2 regions of the Acidovorax sp. KPB24-07 genome follow, and region 1 is predicted to be linked to the other one. Evidence: predicted binding sites of a transcription regulator. Region 1 holds the regulator's gene; the other holds the start of a gene.
What was found. Region 1 encodes HrcA, which represses chaperone genes, less so after heat shock. Its sites were predicted from a motif close to TTAGCACTCNNNNNNNNNGAGTGCTAA; they were not measured.
Positions count from the first base shown of each region.

Region 1 (9,988 bases):
ACACCAGCGTATCGAGCTGCAGGCGCATCTTCTCGCCCACGGACAGCTTCGTGTAGCGCCGCTCGCCCTCGCGGCTCAGTTCCTTTTGCAAGGCGAACACCGACTGGGGCCGCGACAGCGGGTCGAGCGCCATGCACCATTCGACCACCTCGATCAGGTTGTCGGAGTAAACGCCGCGCAGCTTGGTCAGCGCCAGCGACAGGCGGTCCTTGTCGGAGCGCTGCGGCGCCTCGTTGGGCGGGAATCCCTGCATGCAGGCGTAGATGCAGGCGCCGATCGCGTAGATGTCCGTCCAGGGGCCCATCGACGAATCGCGGCGGTACATCTCGGGCGCCGCGAAGCCGGGCGTGTACATCGGGCGGATGAAGTTGCCCTCCTTCGAGAGCACCTCGCGCGCCGCGCCGAAGTCGATCATCACCGCCTTGTTGTCGTCGGTGATGAAGATGTTGGCCGGCTTGATGTCGAGGTGCAGCATCTTGTGCTGGTGCACGATGCGCAGGCCGCGCAACACCTCGTCAAACAGCGAGCGGATCGTGGACTCGCGGAACACCTTCTGCGTTTTGAGGTCGCGCGCGGTGATGATGAAGTCCTGCAGGGTGGCCCCTTCCAGGTAGTTCATCACCATGTAGACGGTTTCGTTTTCCCGGAAGAAATTGAGCACGCTCACCACCGAGGCGTGCGAGATCTGCGCCAGGGCCCGGCCTTCCTCGAAGAAGCTCTTGAGGCCCAGACGGTACAGCGACAGCTTTTCGGGAGGCACCTTGGGCAGCAACTCGCCCGGGCCGCGGGTGGCCAGGGAAGAAGGCAGATATTCCTTGATGGCGACCTGCTGGCCGTCCGGGTCGATGGCCAGATACACCACGCCGAAGCCGCCGGAGGAGAGCCGGCGCACCACGCGGTAGCCACCAATCGTGGTGTCGGGCGGCAGGGGGGCCGGCTTGATTTTTGACATATTTTGCGAAGAAACCTCGGGCACGAATCGGAACCCGGATAATCGCCGGATCGCAAGCAACCACCGAAAAGTCCAATGGCAGTTTACAGCATGACCGGATACGCCAGCGCACAGCAAAGTGCATCCGCGGGAGGGGGCGAAACCGATGGCCGCACCCGCCGCCTGGGGCTGGAGATCCGGTCCGTCAACAGCCGTTTCCTGGATCTGTCGTTCCGCTTGCCCGACGAGTTGCGCGCTCAGGAACCGGTGCTGCGCAGCCTGCTCACCGCCCGCCTCAAGCGGGGCAAGGTCGAAGTCCGCGCCTCCATCGAGAACGAAGACACCACCGCCCTGCCCGACCCGGCACCCCGCCTGCTGCAACGGCTGAACTCCGCGCAGGACGCCGTGCGCGCCTGGCTGCCCGACGCGGCCCCCTTGAGCGTCGCCGACGCCCTGCGCCTGTGCGCGAATGCCGGCTCCGTCCAGGACGACTGGAGCGATGCCGTCCCGGCCCTGGCCGAAAAAGCGCTGAAAGATCTCCTCCAAGCCCGCGAACGCGAAGGCAAGCGCCTGTCGGCCATGCTGCAGGACCGGCTCGAACAACTGCGTGCCCTGGCACACCAGGCCACGCCGCTGGTTCCCAAGCTGGTGGAGCAGCAGCGCCAGCGCTTCATGGAACGCTGGAAGGAGGCCATGGCCCTGGCCGACAACGCCACGCTGCCCGAAGCCGCCCAGGATCGCGCCCTGACCGAGGCCACCGCCTTCGCCATCCGCATCGACGTCGCGGAAGAGATCACCCGGCTGGATTCGCACCTGGACGAGATCGAACGCCTGCTCAAGAAAGGCGGTGAAGTGGGCAAACGCCTGGACTTTCTCATCCAGGAACTGCACCGCGAAGCCAACACGCTCGGCTCCAAATCTGCCGCCATGGAACTCACGCGCATCAGCGTGGACATGAAGGTCCTGATCGAGCAGATGCGCGAGCAGGTCCAGAACATCGAGTGAGTGATAATCCTTTTTTGATAGCAGCCAGTACCTATCCCGCATGGACTACCCTGGAAATCTATTCGTAGTGGCAGCGCCCAGCGGCGCGGGCAAATCGAGCCTGGTCAAGGCGTTGCTGGAGCTGGACTCCCATGTGCAGCCTTCGGTCTCGCACACCACCCGGGCACCACGCGGGCAGGAAAAGCACGGCCGCGAATACTTCTTCACCTCGGAGCAGGAATTCGACGCCATGGTCGCCTCTGACGGCTTCGTGGAATGGGCCCACGTGCACGGCCGCCGCTATGGCACATCCCGCAAGGCCATCGAGGAGCGCATCGCGCAAGGCGCCGATGTGGTCCTAGAAATCGACTTCCAGGGCGCCATCCAGGTCAAGCAGGCCTTTGCGAATGCCGTCCTCATCTTCATCCTCCCCCCCAGTTGGGAAGAACTGAGATCCCGCCTGGAACGCCGCGGGGAAGACGCCCCGGACGTGATCGAGATCCGGTTGAAGAATGCCGCCCAGGAAATGGAACAGGCCTACAAATTCGACTTCGTTATAATCAACGAACTCTTTGAGCGTGCGCTTTTCGACCTGAAAACCATCGTCCACGCTCAGCGGCTGAAGTATGCGGCGCAACGCCGTGCACGGGCCGATACGTTCGAATCCCTCAATATCACCTGATCCTTCTGGAGAAGACGCATGGCCCGCATTACCGTTGAAGACTGCCTCGAGCACATCCCCAACCGCTTTCAACTCGTGCTGGCAGCCACGTACCGCGCCCGCATGCTGAGCCAAGGCCATGCCCCCAAGATCGAAAGCCGCAACAAGCCTGCGGTGACCGCTTTGCGCGAAATCGCCGAAGGCAAGGTCGGTCTGGAGATGCTGAAGAAGGTCCCGGGCTGACGCGCCCAGGTCTGCTGCTGCAGCCCAATAGCACCGCTTTGCGGTGCTTTTTTTTGGCCAAAACCCCCGATCTCCCCAGCAAGCTACATTAAAGGGATGAATGCGGTCTTGAATAAACCATCTGCCCAAGACCTGCGCCCCGGCGAAAGCGGGGCGGCGGGAGGCACGTCCGCAGCAGCCGCCAACGCAGCAGCGGCCAGTTTTGCGGCCCTCACCGAGAACCTCGGTTACCTCGACGCAGCCAGCATCGAACAGGTTCGGCAGGCCTACCGCTTTGCCGACGAAGCCCACCTGGGGCAGTTGCGCAACAGTGGCGAGCCATACATCACCCACCCCATCGCAGTGGCGGCCCAGTGCGCCACCTGGAAGCTGGATGGCCAGGCGCTGATGGCGGCACTGCTGCACGACGCCATGGAAGATTGCGGCGTCACCAAGTCCGATCTCATCGATCGCTTCGGCCTGCCGGTGGCCGAATTGGTGGATGGCCTCACCAAGCTCGACAAGCTGCAGTTCAACACCCGCGAAGAGAACCAGGCCGAGTCCTTCCGCAAGATGCTGTTGGCAATGGCCCGCGATGTACGGGTCATTCTGATCAAGCTGGCCGACCGCACGCACAACATGCGCACGCTCTCGGACATGCCGCGCAGCAAATGGGGCCGCATTTCTTCCGAAACCCTCGAGATCTATGCCCCTATCGCCCACCGGCTTGGGCTGAACCAGACCTACCGGGAGCTGCAGGATCTGTCATTCCGGCATCTCCACCCCTGGCGCTACGCGACCCTGTCCAAGGCGGTGAACAAATCGCGCAACCGCCGGCGCGATATCGTGCAGCGGGTTCAAACCGAGGTCGACACCGCGTTTTCGAAGTTGGGCATGAAAGCCCGCCTCGCAGGCCGCGAGAAAACGCTCTATGCCATCTACCAGAAGATGGACACCAAGCACCTCAGTTTTGCCCAGGTCACAGACATCTACGGCTTTCGCGTGATCGTGCCGACCGTGGTCGATTGCTACACGGCACTGGGCGTGCTGCATCAGATGTACAAGCCTGTTCCTGGGCGGTTCAAGGACCACATCGCCATTGCCAAGCTCAACGGCTACCAGTCGCTGCACACCACCTTGGTCGGCCCTTCCGGGGTCAACATCGAATTCCAGATGCGTACCGAGGAAATGCACGTGGTGGCGGAAGCCGGCGTGGCCGCCCATTGGCTGTACAAAGCACAGGATGCCGATGGATCGGCCGCGGAGCGCCTTGGCACCAAGTGGCTCCAGTCGCTGCTCGACATTCAGAACGAAACACGGGATGCCGCGGAGTTCTGGGACCATGTGAAGGTCGACCTGTTCCCCGATGCGGTCTATGTCTTCACCCCCAAGAGCCAGATCATGGCACTGCCACGGGGCGCCACGGTGGTCGATTTCGCCTATGCCATCCACAGCAATGTGGGTGACCGCACCACGGCCGCCAAGATCAACAACGAGCAGGTCCCCCTGCGGACCGAGCTCAAGAACGGCGATGTGGTGGAGATCATCACGGCGCCGGTGTCCACGCCCAATCCCGCCTGGCTGGGCTTCGTGCGCACGGGCCGCGCACGCTCGAAGATTCGCCACTACCTCAAAACGCTGGCCCATACTGAATCAGCGGGACTGGGAGAGAAGCTGCTGACCCAAGCCCTGAGGGCCGAGGGGCTGGAACGCCTGCCGACCGAGTCGGAGAACCAGGCACTGTGGGACAAGCTGCTCCGCTTCACAGGCAATCGAACACGCAATGAACTCATGACCGACATCGGTCTGGGCAAACGCATCGCGGGCATCGTGGCGAAACGACTCATGGTGCTGATGACGGAGCATGGACACCGACCCGATGCCCTGTTGCTGACCCGTGAAAGGTATTCATCCCACGAAACCCTGTCGCAAGGTGGCGTGACTTTGGACGGCAGCGAGAACGCATCCGTTCAATACGCGAATTGCTGCCGCCCGGTACCGGGAGACCCCATCGTCGGCTACCTGGGGCGCGGTGAAGGGCTGGTGGTTCATAACGCCCAATGCAGCGTGGCGAAAAAGCTTCAGCACAAGGACAGCGAGCGCTTTATCGCGGTGGACTGGGCCGATGAGCCCACGCGCATGTTCGAAACCGGCATCGTTGTGACCGTGGCCAACGGCAAGGGCGTCTTGGCGCGCATCGCCGCCGAACTGGCGAGCTCCGAAGCGGACATCGTTCACGTCGACATGGACGATGAAGCCGCCATGGACACGACCGATTTGCGTTTTGTCATCGCTGCACGAGACCAGTCACACGTCGAGGCCTCCTTGCGCAATTTGCGCCGAACGCCCGCAGTGCTTCGCGCCTTCCGCGTGCTGCCCCAGGGGTGAGGCAGGCACCTTGCTCCCTATGCCACCGGTTGGGGATAGCGGACGTCCAAAACCTCCAGCGTCCGCGTGCCACCTGGCGTGGCCAACTGAACCTGATCCCCTTCGCGGGCCTTCAGTAAGGCCCGAGCCACCGGCGACACCCAACTGACTTGCGCCAGGCCCGTCTCGACTTCATCGATTCCCAGGATCGTGATGGTGCGCTCGACGCCTTCATCGTCCGCATAGTGGACCGTGGCACCAAAGAACACCTGATCACTTCCGGCGTGAATGGCGGGATCGACCACCTCGGCAATTTCGAGTCGTTTGGTCAGGAACCGAATCCTGCGATCAATTTCGCGCAGGCGTTTCTTGCCGTACAGGTAGTCCCCGTTCTCCGAACGGTCCCCATTGCTTGCAGCCCAATGAACCACTTCAACGATCTTGGGCCGCTCGTTGTCGATGAGATCCAGCAGTTCATCGCGCAGCCTGGCGTAGCCGGAAGGGGTGATGTAGTTCTTGCCACCCGCAGGAAGGGGTGCAGGGGAAAAATCTTCGTCATCGGACTGATCCGATTCTTTGGTGAATGCCTTGCTCATGGGTGCATTTTGATGCAGAGAGCATTCGAATCCCCAACGGAAAAAGCCCTAGAACATCACTGTTCTAGGGCTTACCGTTTGGTGCGGCTGGCAGGAATCGAACCCACGACCCCTTGGTTCGTAGCCAAGTACTCTATCCAGCTGAGCTACAGCCGCTAAGCTTTGAATTATAGCATGTTTTCAACGCCATCATTCAATTCTTGTTTTGATTTTTACGCGAACTCTGTGACGAACTTCGCAATCAAGCATGACTTAAATTCTAACCCATCTTTTGATGGCTGCTTGGCTTCGTTTGCAGAAAACGCAGGCATCTCAACTCTCATGTCCACGCAGTGCACCTGAACAGGCACGCGAGGAATGGCCATGAACAGCAATCAAGCCCGTTGAACTGGTAGGGCGTGAGGGACTTGAACCCGCGACCAAAGGATTATGAGTCCTCTGCTCTAACCAACTGAGCTAACGCCCCCCGCGCCAATTGTATGTGCTTACTTGCGGTAACTCAGCGCGTTGGAAACCAGCTTGGAAGTGATGTCCACGATCTGGATCATCCGGTCGTACGGCATTCGGGTGGGCCCGATGACCCCCAGTGTGCCTACGACTTGCCCGTCTACTTCATATGGAGAGGTGACTACCGAAAGCTCCTCAAAAGGGACGATCTGGCTCTCTCCCCCAATGAAGATGCGTACGCCATCTGCACGGTTGGAAACATCGAGCAAACGCAGGATCTGCGTCTTCTGTTCGAACAGGTCGAAAGCACGCCGCAGGTTGCCCATGTCGTTGGAAAAATCACTGACTGCCAGCAGGTTGCGCTCGCCGGAAATCACCACATTGTCCTGAGACTCCGCCATCGCTTCGGACCCGACGTTGACAGCCGCCTGCATCAGCGAGCCGATTTCCTCCCGCAGCTGATCCACCTCCGTCTTCAAGCGCTCGCGCACTTGGTCCATGTCCATTCCGGAATAGTGGCTGTTCAGGAAATTGGCCGCTTCTACCAGATGCGATTGCGAGTAGTCCACATCGGTGAAGATCACGCGGTTCTGCACGTCTCCTTCAGGGGAGACGATGATGACCAGAAGCCGCTTTTCGGACAATCTCAAGAATTCGATGTGCCGGAACACCGAGGCACGCCGGGGCGCCATGACAACGCCCACGAACTGGGACAGGCTGGACAACAAATGCGCCGCGTTGGCAATCACCTTTTGCGGTTGCTCTGCAGCCAGCTGCGGCGAATACAGCTGTTCGCGCTGCACTGTCAACATGGTGTCAACGAACAGGCGATACCCTTTGGCCGTCGGAATTCGGCCGGCAGACGTGTGCGGGCTTGCGATCAGTCCGATCTCTTCGAGATCGGCCATCACGTTACGAATGGTGGCGGGAGAGAGGTCGAGACCGGACGCGCGCGACAGCGTACGCGAACCCACGGGTTGGCCATCGGCTATGTAGCGCTCTACGAGCGCCTTCAGCAACAACTTGGCACGGTCATCAAGCATTGAATCATTTTAATGATCTAATTTCCCAATGAAGCTCAGGTTCACACGGGTCGCACTCTTCGGCAAGTACCAGCCGCTCACTTCCAGCGTTATTTCTGACAGTTCGCGCAATGCCGTACAAGAGGTTGCCCAGTTCCTCAGAAATGAAGGCTGTGAACCCATTCTGGAACAGGAAACGGCGCACAACACCGGCATTTCTGACTATCCTGCGATGCAGGTGGAACAGATCGGCAAGGAGTGCGATCTGGGGATGGTGATCGGGGGAGACGGCACGATGCTGGGCATCGGTAGGCAATTGGCCCCCTACAAAATTCCGCTGATCGGCATCAATCAGGGAAGGCTGGGCTTCATCACCGATATCCCTTTGGGCGAGCATGCTTCAGCACTGAAGCCGATGCTCCATGGCGAGTATGAAGAAGACGCCAGGCCCCTCATGCATGCCTGCGTGATGCGTCAGGACGAATGCGTATTTGAAGCCCTGGCGCTCAACGACGTCGTCGTCAATCGTGGATCCACTTCCGGCATGGTCGAATTGCGGGTGGAAGTGGGTGGGCATTTCGTCTCGAACCAAAGGGCAGACGGGCTGATCATCGCTTCGCCCACTGGATCTACTGCCTATGCGCTCTCCGCGGGAGGCCCAATGCTGCACCCTGCAATTCCTGGTTGGGTGATGGTCCCCATCGCACCCCATACGCTGTCCAATCGACCCATCGTGCTGCCGGATTCGACGGACATTGCGGTGGAAGTCGTAGGGGGCCGGGACGTCAGCGCCAATTTCGACATGCAGTCGCTGGCATCGCTCCAGCATGGCGATCGGATCGTGGTTCGGCGGTCGGAGCACTTCGTGCGCTTCTTGCACCCTCGAGGCTGGAACTACTTTGCTACGTTGCGCAAAAAATTGCGCTGGAATGAAGGGGGCTCATAGATGGCGCTCAAACGGATCGCATTGCGCGATTTCGTCATCGTGGATGTCCTGGACCTGGATCTTCACAAAGGATTTACGGTGCTGACCGGAGAAACGGGTGCAGGCAAATCCATCCTGATCGATGCCTTGCAAATGCTGCTGGGCGGCCGCGCCGATGCCGGAGTGATTCGCGAGGGAACCGAGCGTACGGACATCTGCGCTGAATTCGATTGCCCATCCAGTTTGTCTGCATGGCTTGATGAAGCAGGCATCCCGCAGGAGGAAAGCCTGCTGCTTCGCCGAACCATCGATCGGCAAGGAAAAAGCCGTGCGTGGATGAACGGCATTCCAGCAACCGCTACCCAAATGCGGACCGTGGGGGCGCATCTCCTCGATATCCATGGCCAGCACGCATGGCAGAGCTTGACGCGCCAGGATGCCGTTCGCAGCCTGTTGGATGCCTATGGCGGCATCAGCACCGCGGCGCTGGAGCCGCTTTGGACTCGCTGGCGTGACGACCGCAAAGCGGTCGCGCAAGCAGAAGCGGCCAGACATACCCTGCAACAGGAGCGGGAACGACTGCAGTGGCAGATCAGTGAAGTCGAAAAGCTGGGCCCGGCATCCAGCGAGTGGGAAGAACTCAACACCCAGCACAGCCGCCTTTCTCACGCCCAAGCCTTGCTGGACAGCGCGCAAACGGCCCTGTCCGCGCTGGAGGATGAAGAGTCCGGTGCACAGACTCAGTTGAGCCGCGCCTGCCAGCTGCTGCAGGAGCAGCAAACCCTCGATCCCGAATTCAAGGCGATGGGAGAGGTGCTTCAGTCGTGCATGGACCAAGCGGCCGATGTGGCTCACTCCTTGCAAAGCTATCTCCGGCACACGGAACTCGATCCCGAGCGACTTGAACAGTTGGATTCACGCCTGTCGCTGTGGATTTCGTTGTCACGCAAATACAAGCGGACGCCATCGGAGTTGCCGGCACTGCTGGAGGGATGGAAAGCGGAACTCTCCAAACTGGAGACGGCAGCAGACCTGGAAGCGCTCAATGCGGCCGAACAGGCCAGTGGTACAGCCTATCGCAAGGCGGCGCAGGCTGTGTCCCGGCAGCGGACAACCGCAGCACCAAGGCTTGCCCAATCAATCACACAAGCCATGCAGGGCCTTGGCCTGGTGGGCGGGCGGTTTGAGGTGCTTTTGGAACCGACACCGGAACCCGGCATTCAAGGTCTCGACAGTGTTTCTTTTCTGGTCGCAGGGCATCCTGGCGCCACGCCCCGGCCTGTTGGCAAAGTCGCTTCGGGGGGGGAGCTGTCTCGCATATCGTTGGCCATTTCCGTGACGACAAGCCAGTTGGGCGAGGCCCCTACCCTGATTTTTGACGAGGTGGACTCAGGCGTCGGAGGCTCCGTCGCCGAGACGGTGGGTCGGCTGATGCAGCAGTTGGGCCGCGATCGACAGGTGCTGGCCGTTACCCATCTTCCGCAGGTGGCAGCCTGTGCAGATCACCATCTGATCGTGGCAAAAACCAGTCAGGATCAGCACACCATCAGTCAGGTGACCGTGGCGAAGGGAGAAAAACGCGTGATCGAAATGGCTCGGATGTTAGGAGGGGAACGCCAGTCGAAGGCGACCATGGCGCACGCACGCGAAATGCTCAGCAGCAACCAACCCGCACAGATCAAGGCATGACGAAATGACGCTAGAGGTCGTATTGATCACAGGCATGGCGGGTTCCGGCAAATCCGTTGCCTTGCATGCATTGGAAGACGCAGGCTACTACTGCGTAGACAACCTGCCACCGGAATTGTTGGCCGCCTTCGTGGCGCTGGAGCA
Region 1 covers NZ_BAAJYS010000027.1:4,697-14,684, forward strand. Annotated here, with positions in the region: gene AC27IQ_RS05740 (serine/threonine protein kinase) at 1-952, opposite strand, end outside; gene AC27IQ_RS05745 (YicC/YloC family endoribonuclease) at 1,043-1,936, shown strand; gene gmk (guanylate kinase) at 1,977-2,597, shown strand; gene rpoZ (DNA-directed RNA polymerase subunit omega) at 2,616-2,819, shown strand; gene AC27IQ_RS05760 (RelA/SpoT family protein) at 2,916-5,186, shown strand; gene greB (transcription elongation factor GreB) at 5,204-5,761, opposite strand; tRNA gene AC27IQ_RS05770 (tRNA-Arg) at 5,841-5,917, opposite strand; tRNA gene AC27IQ_RS05775 (tRNA-Ile) at 6,151-6,227, opposite strand; gene hrcA (heat-inducible transcriptional repressor HrcA) at 6,247-7,251, opposite strand; gene AC27IQ_RS05785 (NAD kinase) at 7,280-8,176, shown strand; gene recN (DNA repair protein RecN) at 8,177-9,844, shown strand; gene rapZ (RNase adapter RapZ) at 9,849-9,988, shown strand, end outside.

Region 2 (9,988 bases), on a different contig from region 1:
TTGGCACCCGCATCGCTGGGCGCGCTCATCGCGCTCTACGAGCACCGCGTGTTCGTGAGTGGCGCGGTCTGGGGCATCAACAGCTTCGACCAGTGGGGGGTGGAACTGGGCAAGGTGCTGGCCCGGGAGCTGGAGCCCCGCCTGTCCTCGGGAGACACCGACGGGCTGGACGCTTCGACCGCCGGCCTGTTGCGCCAACTGCGTTGACCTGAACGGCCGGCGCTGCGCGGTTGCTGCCGGCGCTGCCATCCACCGCGCCTCCCCCTATCCCCGCAAGTTGCAAGACCGGCGGGGATTTTTCGTGGGCGAACGGCGGGGCAGGCGCCTGGCCGGCGGTTGCGCACCATGCCGGGAATGCCGCGCCGGGATGTCGCCCGATTGCAACAAATGGCTTACGAATAGGCGATCGATTTTTAAAATGGGAATCGTTATCAATACTATTTATATTTGCCATGAAATTCATTGATCTGCGGGGCCCTGCCTGCGTGGCCGCCGCCCTGGGGTTGGTGCCTTGGGCGCATGCACAGGGCGTGGGCGCCACGCTGTCCGAAGTGCGGGTGGATGCCAACGCAGAAAAGGAATCCGCCACCGGCCCCGTGGTGGGCTACCGCGCCCGCAGCGCCACCACGGCCACCAAGACCGACACGCCGCTCAGCGAAACGCCGCAATCGGTCACCGTCATCACGCGCGACCAGATGGTCGACCAGGGCGCGACGACCTTCCAGGGCGCGCTGCTCTATGCGGCGGGCGTGCGCAGCGATGCCTATGGTCTGGACAGCCGCTCCGACAGCGTGCGCGTGCGCGGCAGCTACCCGGACATCTACCTCGATGGCTTGCGCCAGAGCTACAACTACTACACCAGCACCACGCCCGCGGAGCTGTACACGCTGGAGCGCCTGGAGGTGCTGCGCGGTCCTTCGGGCATGCTGTTCGGCACCGGCACCGTGGCGGGCGTGGTCAACATGGTGAGCAAGCGCCCGCTGCAGGAAGCGCAGCGCGAAGTGGGCGTGCAGATCGGCAGCTGGAACCGCAAGCAGCTGCAGGCCGACCTGACCGGCCCGCTCACGGCCGATGGCCAATGGTCGTACCGCCTCGTGGCGCTGGCCCGCGACGCCGACACGCAGGTGGACCACGTGCCCGACGACCGCCGCCTGATCGCGCCGTCGCTGATGTGGCGGCCCAATGCGGCGACGTCGCTGCTGCTCCAGGCGCACTGGCAGCAGGACCGCTCGGGCAGCACGTCGCAGTTCCTGCCCTGGTCGGGCACCTTGCTTCCCAATCCCAACGGGCAGCTGCCCACCAGCCGGTTCATCGGCGAGCCGGGCGACTACTACGACACCGATCGGCAATCCATCGGCTACCAGTTCGAACACCGTTTCAACGATGCCTGGACGGCGCGCCAGAACCTGCGCTGGGCCCGCAACGAGAACCGGGGCGGCTACCACTATGCGGACTTCTTCACCGATCCGGGCGGGTGGGGCGCCGACCCGGTCAACCAGCGCCTGATCGGCCGGCTGTATGGGCAGAACGTGACCCGCACGCGCATGGCCGCGGTCGACACCAACCTGCTGGGCCGGCTCACCACGGGCGCCGTGCAGCACCAGTTGTTGCTGGGCCTCGACTGGAATCGCCAGTCGGAGGACAAGGCGGAATCCGGCGATGCCTACGATTCGCCCATCGACGCGTTCGCGCCGGTGTACAGCGGGCGAACCGACCGGCCGCTCACCGCGCAGCCCCGGAACGTGCAGCGCCAGACCGGCATTTATGTGCAGGACCAGATGAAGTGGGACCGGTGGATCTTCATCGCCGGCCTGCGCCATGACCGCGTGGCGAATGCCCTGGCCGGCTCGGCCGATGACCGCACCAGCGACACCACCAAGCGCCTGGGCGTGATGTACCAACTGGCCGGCGGCTGGACGCCGTACATCAGCTATGCGGAGTCGTTCAGCCCGGTAAGCGGCACCAACACCTCGGGGGCCCGCTTCAAGCCGCTGCAAGGCGAGCAGATCGAAGTGGGGGTGAAGTACCTGCCCGAAGGCGGCGCGACCTCGTTCACCGCCTCGGTGTACGACCTGAAGGAAAAGAACCAGAAGGTCACCGATCCGACCAATCCGATGAACACGCTGCAGGCCGGCCAGACCCGCAACAAGGGGCTGGAGCTGGAACTGAAGACCCGCGTGACCACCGCGTTCGATCTGATCGCCCACTACAACTACACCGATGTGGATCCGACCCTGGAAGGACTGCCCCGCAACCAGGCGGCCGTGTGGGGGCTGTATCGATTTTCCGTCGCGGGGATTCGCGGCTTCTCGGCCGGGGCCGGGGTGCGGTATCTCTCCGCGTTCCGCGATGGTTCCGGCCCGCGCGTTCCATCGTCGCTCGTCGGAGATGCGTTGCTGGCCTATGACAGCCAGGCATGGCGCTACGCGCTCAACATCAACAACGTGGCCGACAAGCAGTACATGAGCACCTGCCTGTCGCGCGGCGATTGCTGGTGGGCGCCCCGGCGCAACGTGGTGCTGAGCGCGACCTACCGTTTCTGAGCGGCCCCTCGATCCTGCGGGCCGTACCCACGGCCCCGCCAAAGAAAAACCCCGCAGGCCTTGCAGCCTGCGGGGTTTTTTGATGGAGCAGCCGGGCGGGAGTGCATCCCGTCCGGTGCGGCTGGCAATTACATGCCCATGCCGCCCATGCCACCCATGCCGCCCATGTCGGGCATGCCGCCGCCGGCCGGTGCGTCGTCCTTGGGGGCTTCAGCGATCATGCATTCCGTCGTCAGCAGCAGGGAGGCCACGGACGCGGCGTTCTGCAGGGCCGTGCGGGTGACCTTCGTGGGGTCCAGAATGCCCAGTTCCAGCATGTCGCCATACGTGTCGTTGGCGGCATTGAAACCGTAGTTGCCCTTGCCGGCCAGCACGGCGTTCACCACGACCGAGGCTTCGCCGCCGGCGTTGTTCACGATTTCGCGCAGGGGGGCTTCGATGGCCTTCAGCACCAGCTTGATACCGGCGTCCTGATCGGCGTTGTCGCCCTTGATCGAGTTGCCCACGGCTTGCTTGGCGCGCAGCAGTGCCACGCCGCCACCAGCCACAACGCCTTCTTCCACCGCTGCGCGCGTGGCGTGCAGGGCGTCTTCCACGCGGGCCTTCTTTTCCTTCATTTCGACTTCGGTGGCAGCGCCGACCTTGATCACCGCCACACCGCCAGCCAGCTTGGCCACGCGCTCTTGCAGCTTTTCGCGGTCGTAGTCGGAAGTGGCTTCCTCGATCTGCACGCGCACTTGCTTGACGCGGGCTTCGATGTCTTCAGCGGCGCCGGCGCCGTCGATGATGATCGTGTTTTCCTTGCCCACTTCGATGCGCTTGGCTTGGCCCAGGTCAGCCAGGGTGACCTTCTCGAGCGTCAGGCCCACTTCTTCGGCGATGACCTTGCCGCCCGTCAGGATGGCGATGTCTTCCAGCATGGCCTTGCGGCGGTCGCCGAAGCCAGGGGCCTTCACTGCCACGACCTTCAGGATGCCGCGGATCGTGTTGACCACCAGCGTCGCCAGGGCTTCGCCTTCGACTTCTTCGGCAATGATCAGCAGCGGACGGCCGGCCTTGGCGACTTGCTCCAGCGTGGGCAGCAGGTCACGGATGTTGCTGATCTTCTTGTCGAACAGCAGCACAAAGGGGTTGTCCAGAATCGCGGATTGCTTTTCGGGGTTGTTGATGAAGTAGGGCGACAGGTAGCCGCGGTCGAACTGCATGCCTTCCACGACGTCCAGTTCGGACTCGAGGGACTTGCCGTCTTCCACGGTGATCACGCCTTCCTTGCCGACCTTGTCCATGGCGTCAGCGATCAGCTTGCCGATGGTTTCGTCGGAATTGGCGGAGATCGAACCCACCTGGGCGATTTCCTTGGAGGTCGTGGTGGCCTTGGAAGCCTTCTTCAGCTCTTCCACCAGGGCCGTCACAGCCTTGTCGATGCCGCGCTTGAGGTCCATGGGGTTGATGCCCGCGGCCACGTACTTGAAGCCTTCACGCACGATGGCCTGTGCCAGCACGGTGGCGGTCGTGGTGCCGTCACCGGCGTTGTCGGACGTCTTGGAAGCCACTTCCTTCACGAGCTGGGCGCCCATGTTCTGCAGCTTGTCCTTGAGTTCGATTTCCTTGGCCACGGACACACCGTCCTTGGTCACGGTGGGGGCGCCGAACGAGCGCTCCAGCACCACGTTGCGACCCTTGGGGCCCAGGGTGACCTTGACCGCATTGGCCAGGATGTTCACGCCTTCGACCATGCGGGCGCGGGCTTCGCCGCCGAAAACTACGTCTTTTGCTGCCATTTGATTTCTCCGGATTCAGTAAACAGGATGTTCGGGAAAAGGGCCGAAAGGCTTACTTCTCGACGACTGCGAACAGGTCGTCTTCCTTCATCACCAGCAACTCGTCGCCGTTGACCTTGACGGTCTGGCCAGAGTACTTGCCGAACAGAACGCGGTCGCCGACCTTCACGTTCAGGGCGATCAGCTCGCCCTTGTCGTTCTTCTTGCCGGGACCGACGGCCAGCACTTCACCTTGATCGGGCTTTTCAGCGGCGTTGTCGGGGATCACGATGCCGGAAGCGGTCGTGGTTTCGCTTTCAATGCGCTTGACGATCACGCGATCGTGCAGGGGGCGAAGGTTCATTGCATCTCTCCTGGTTCAAAAAAGGATTGCGACATCAACAACACGCCCGCAGGGTGCGGGCGCTTTCTGACTTCAGCGGCTTGGCGCCAGCGTTGCTAGCACTCGGTCGCGTCGAGTGCTAATGATACGGGCATTCTTTCGCATTTCAAGAGGGGGACTGGCAGTGGGAGTGCGGCGCGCCCACAGGAAGGACGGCGGCTGAGGGATGGATGAGGCGTGCACCTACAATACCGACCTCCTTGAGGCCGGAGGTGATTCGGCGCCCGCAGTCCGCTTGGTCCCCAAGCAGGGATGGGCGCTGTTCCCGGCGGTGCTCTCAATCAAACGCCCGATGCGGGTCAGATCCATAGATTCGGGAGTCCAATGGCGTCTTTGCAAGCAACCACCGCGCTGATGGGCATCGGCCTGGCGGTGCTGATCCTTTACCTGATCCGCAGGGATCACCTGTATCTGATGCACGGCCTGTTCTGGGTGGTGGTGGCTGGGGCCGCTGCCTTGCTGGGGGCCTGGCCGGGACTGATCGATCGTCTGGCCAAGCTGCTGGGCATCAGCTATCCCCCCTGCGCTGCTGCTGCTGCTGGCCAGCATGGTGCTGCTGGTGAAGTCGTTGCACACCGACATGGTGAACACCCGCATCGAGAGGGATGTCCGCCGTCTGAACCAGCGGCTGGCCCTGTTGCAGGCCGACAATGAAAGCCTGCGCGCGCGCGTGATGGGCGATGGAACGCAGCCATGACCTTGGCGCAGCCGTTGTTGCCGGTCATCCTGTGCGGCGGGTCGGGCACGCGTTTGTGGCCCCTGTCGCGGGAGGCCTATCCCAAGCAGTTTCTGGCGTTGGCCGGTCCCCGCACCATGCTCCAGGACACGGCACTGAGGCTGCAGGGGTGGGCGCCGGAGATCGGCGTCGCGCCCGATCCCATCCTGGTCTGCAACACCGAGCACCGGTTCATCGCGGCCAGCCAGTTGCTGGCAGTCGGCATCCGGACGGCACGCGTACTCCTGGAGCCCGAGGGGCGCAACACCGCGCCCGCACTGACGCTGGCCGCCTTGCAGGCATGCGCTGGAGGCGATGATCCGATCATGCTGGCCATGCCGGCCGATCACGTGGTGAAGGATTTGCCCGCGTTTCACGCCGCGGTCCGGCGGGCCCATTCCATGGCCCTGTCGGGCGGACTGGTGACGTTCGGCGTCGTGCCGGACCGGCCGGAAACCGGCTACGGCTACATCCAGTGCCATGCGGCGGGCCCGGAGGGTGCGGGCATCCACCGCATTGCCAGCTTTGCCGAGAAGCCCGATGCCGCGACCGCGCAGCGCTATCTCGATGCGGGTGATTATTTCTGGAACAGCGGCCTTTTCATGGTGCGCGCCAGCCAGTGGTTGGCCGCTCTGCGTGCTTGCCGCCCCGACATCCTCCAGGCCTGCGAGGCCGCGATGGCGGGGGCGCAGCGTGATCTCGACTTCATCCGGCCTGACGCGGCCGCCTTCCAGGCCTGCCCTTCGGATTCCATCGACTATGCCGTGATGGAACGGTTGCCGCTGATGCCGGAGATCGGCATCCCCACGTTCGCGGTCGCGCTGCAGGCCGGCTGGTCCGACCTGGGTGCCTGGGATGCCCTGTGGGGCGTGCTGCCGCGCGACGGCCAAGGCAACGCCACCGTGGGCGATGCCCTGCTGGAAGACAGCCAGGACACCCTGTTGATGTCCACCCACCGGCTCGTGGCCGGCGTGGGGCTCGACCACATCGTGGTCGTCGAAACACCCGATGCGGTCCTGGTGGCCGACAAGCGCCGCACCCAGGACGTCAAGAGGATCGTGGCCCGGCTGAAGCAGCTGGGGCACGCGCTGGCCCACCATCACCGGAAGGTGCACCGGCCATGGGGCTGGTACGACGCTGTCGACAGCGGCGAACGCTTCCAGGTCAAGCGCATCGTGGTGAACCCGGGCGCGCGCCTGAGCATGCAGATGCACTACCACCGCGCTGAGCATTGGGTGGTGGTGCGGGGGACCGCTGAAATCACCAATGGCGACGACACCTATCTGCTGGCACAGAACGAGTCCACGTTCATTCCGGTGGGCCGCCGCCATCGGCTGGCCAATCCGGGCAAGACGCCTCTCGAAATCATCGAGGTTCAATCGGGCGACTATCTGGGTGAGGACGACATCGTCCGGTTCGACGACATCTACGGGCGCTCTACCGGTGCCGAAGGCGTTTCATGATGGATTGGATTGCCTTCGCGACCGGCGTGACGATTGCCAGGCCCGCGCGCACGCATTTCCCGGCGTGCGAGCAGTGCGGCACCTGCACTTGACCCTCCCCATTCTTCCAACATAAAAACATGAATCTAGAACAAGCAAGGATTGCCGTGATCGGGCTCGGCTACGTGGGCCTGCCCTTGGCGGTGGAGTTCGGCCGCCAGCGGCCGGTCATCGGCTTTGACATCAATGCCGCACGCATCGCCGAGTTGCAATCGGGCGAGGACGGCACGCTGGAAGTGACCCCGGAAAACCTGCAAGCCGCCAGCCACCTGCAATACAGCGCCAACCCGGAGGACCTGCGCGATTGCAAGGTCTTCATAGTGACGGTGCCCACCCCGGTGGACAAGGCCAACCGCCCCGACATGACGCCCCTGGTCAAGGCGAGTGAAACGGTGGGCAGGGTCATGCCGGACGGCGCCGTGGTCATCTACGAATCCACCGTGTACCCTGGCGCGACCGAAGAAGTGTGCGTGCCGGTGCTCGAACGGCTCAGCGGCAAGACCTTCAACACGGACTTCTTCTGCGGCTACAGCCCGGAGCGCATCAATCCGGGCGACCGGGTCAACACCCTCACGAAGATCAAGAAGATCACCAGCGGCAGCACCCCCGAAGTGGCCGACGCGGTGGATGCGCTGTACGGCAGCATCATCACGGCCGGCACCCACAAGGCCAGCAGCCTGAAAGTGGCCGAAGCGGCCAAGGTCATCGAAAACACCCAGCGCGACTTGAACATCGCCTTGGTGAACGAGCTGTCCGTCATCTTCGAGCGGCTGGGCATCGACACCCTCGACGTGCTGGAGGCTGCGGGCAGCAAGTGGAACTTCCTGCCCTTCCGGCCGGGACTGGTGGGCGGCCACTGCATCGGTGTGGACCCCTATTACCTGACCCACAAGGCCGAGGAAGTGGGCTATCACCCGCAGGTCATCCTGGCCGGGCGGCGCATCAACGACAACATGGCGCGCTACGTGGCGCGCAACACCATTCGTCTCATGCTCAAGAACGGCATGGACGTGCCCCGTTGCCGCATCGGCATCCTGGGCATCACGTTCAAGGAAAACTGCCCGGACATCCGCAACAGCAAGGTCGTGGACATGGTGCGCGAGTTCCTGGCGTGGGGCGCGGACGTGGTGATCGCCGATCCCTGGGCCAGCGCACAAGAGGTGGACCACGAGTACGGCCTGGCGTTGGGTCGTGTCGATGCCGACCATCCGGTCGATGCCCTGGTGGTGGCGGTCGGCCATAACGAATACCGGCAGGCCACGCCCGCGGAGCTTCGCACGTACTGCCGTGGCGCACAGCCTGTCCTGGCCGACGTCAAAAGCCTCTACCACCGCGAGCGGGCTGCCGAAGCCGGCTTCACCGTTTTTCGCCTCTAATTCTCCCCTTCGGATCCGCCATGAAAAACTTCGCCCTCATCGGCGCCGCCGGCTACATCGCGCCGCGCCACATGCGTGCCATCAAGGACACCGGCAACCATCTGGCCGTGGCTTACGACATCAACGATTCGGTCGGCATCATCGACAGTATTTCGCCGCAGAGCGACTTCTTTACCGAGTTCGAACGGTTTGCGGAGCATGCGCACCAGCTCAAGCGCGATCCAGCCACCGCACTTGACTACGTGTCGATCTGCTCGCCCAACTACCTGCACCATGCCCACATCGCTGCTGGCCTGCGCCTGGGATGTGATGTGATCTGCGAAAAACCGCTCGTTCCCACGCCGCAATTGATGGACGAACTGGCGCGCATCGAACAGGAAACGGGCCGGCGGGTATTCAACATTCTCCAGTTGCGCCACCATGAAGCGATCCTGAAGCTGCGCGACAAAGTGGCTGCGGCACCCAAGGACACCAAGTTCGATGTCGAACTGACCTACATCACATCGCGCGGCAAGTGGTACCTGGAGAGCTGGAAGGGCGACCCGCGCAAATCGTTTGGCGTGGCCACCAACATCGGCGTGCATTTCTTCGACATGCTGCACTTCATCTTCGGCAAGCTTCAGGACAATCGCATCCACCTGAGCGAGGAAACGAAGGCCGCCGGCTATCTGGAATACGAACGCGCCCGGGTGCGATGGTTTTTGTCCATCGATGCCAGCGATCTACCGGAAGAAGTCAAAGGCAAGAAGCCCACGTACCGGAACATCGATGTCAGCGGTGAGCAACTCGAGTTTTCCGAAGGCTTCACCGATCTGCACACTACCAGTTACCGCGAAATCCTGGCGGGCCGAGGGTACGGCTTGGCGGATGCGCGGCATTGCATCGAAACGGTGGACGTGATTCGCAGCGCGTCCATTGCGGCCGATGGGGATGAGCGTGTGCATCCCTTCGTGCGCAACAAGGGGTATTGAGAGCATGCAAGCTTCTGGTTTGAAGCCGCTTTCCCAGTTCGAATTGCTGGTCGGGGATGTGCGGGGCGCGCTCAAGCTTTGGCGCTTCTGGCTGCATCTGGGATTGGAAGACATCCTCAAGCAGTACCGCCGCTCGTTTCTCGGACCCGTGTGGATATCGATCAACACGGCTATTTTCATCGGCGCATTCGGCTTGATCGGATCGCAGGTCTTCAAGATAGATATCCAGACGTACCTGCCATTCTTCTGTGTCAGCCATGTTCTGTTTTTGTTTATCTCACAGTGCATTTCCGACAGTTGCCAGACGTTTATTGGCTCCAGCGCATTCCTGAAACAAACACCTTATCCCAAGACTGCATTCGGTTTGCGAGTCATATGGCGCAACCTGTTGATGATGGGGCACAACATTCCGATTGCCTTGATCGTTCTTCTGGCGTTTGGGCGCCTGGATGATGTGAGGCCCATCCCATTTTTGTTTGGGCTCGCATTCACGGTGTTGTGCGCGGTACTCGTTTCCTGCATCCTGGGTGCCCTGTGCGCGCGTTTTCGCGACATACCCATGATTGTCACGAGCTTGATGCAGATTGCGATGTTTCTCACGCCGGTCATGTGGCAGGCATCGCAACTCAGTGAGCGGGCCCAATTGATCGTGCACGTCAATCCTTTGGCTGCGTTTCTTGACTTGGTGAGGGCCCCCGTTTTGGGCGAATCCGTCAAT
Region 2 covers NZ_BAAJYS010000009.1:22,273-32,260, reverse strand. Annotated here, with positions in the region: gene pgi (glucose-6-phosphate isomerase) at 1-207, shown strand, start outside; gene AC27IQ_RS02765 (TonB-dependent siderophore receptor) at 453-2,543, shown strand; gene groL (chaperonin GroEL) at 2,672-4,324, opposite strand; gene AC27IQ_RS02755 (co-chaperone GroES) at 4,377-4,667, opposite strand; partial or broken gene AC27IQ_RS02750 (hypothetical protein) at 4,959-5,168, shown strand; gene AC27IQ_RS02745 (DUF2304 domain-containing protein) at 5,254-5,403, shown strand; gene AC27IQ_RS02740 (mannose-1-phosphate guanylyltransferase/mannose-6-phosphate isomerase) at 5,400-6,884, shown strand; gene AC27IQ_RS02735 (nucleotide sugar dehydrogenase) at 7,004-8,299, shown strand; gene AC27IQ_RS02730 (Gfo/Idh/MocA family oxidoreductase) at 8,320-9,270, shown strand; gene AC27IQ_RS02725 (ABC transporter permease) at 9,275-9,988, shown strand, end outside.
Region 2: AC27IQ_RS02755 (co-chaperone GroES) is a predicted target of HrcA. The motif match lies at 4,763-4,789, and genes of this name have one in related genera.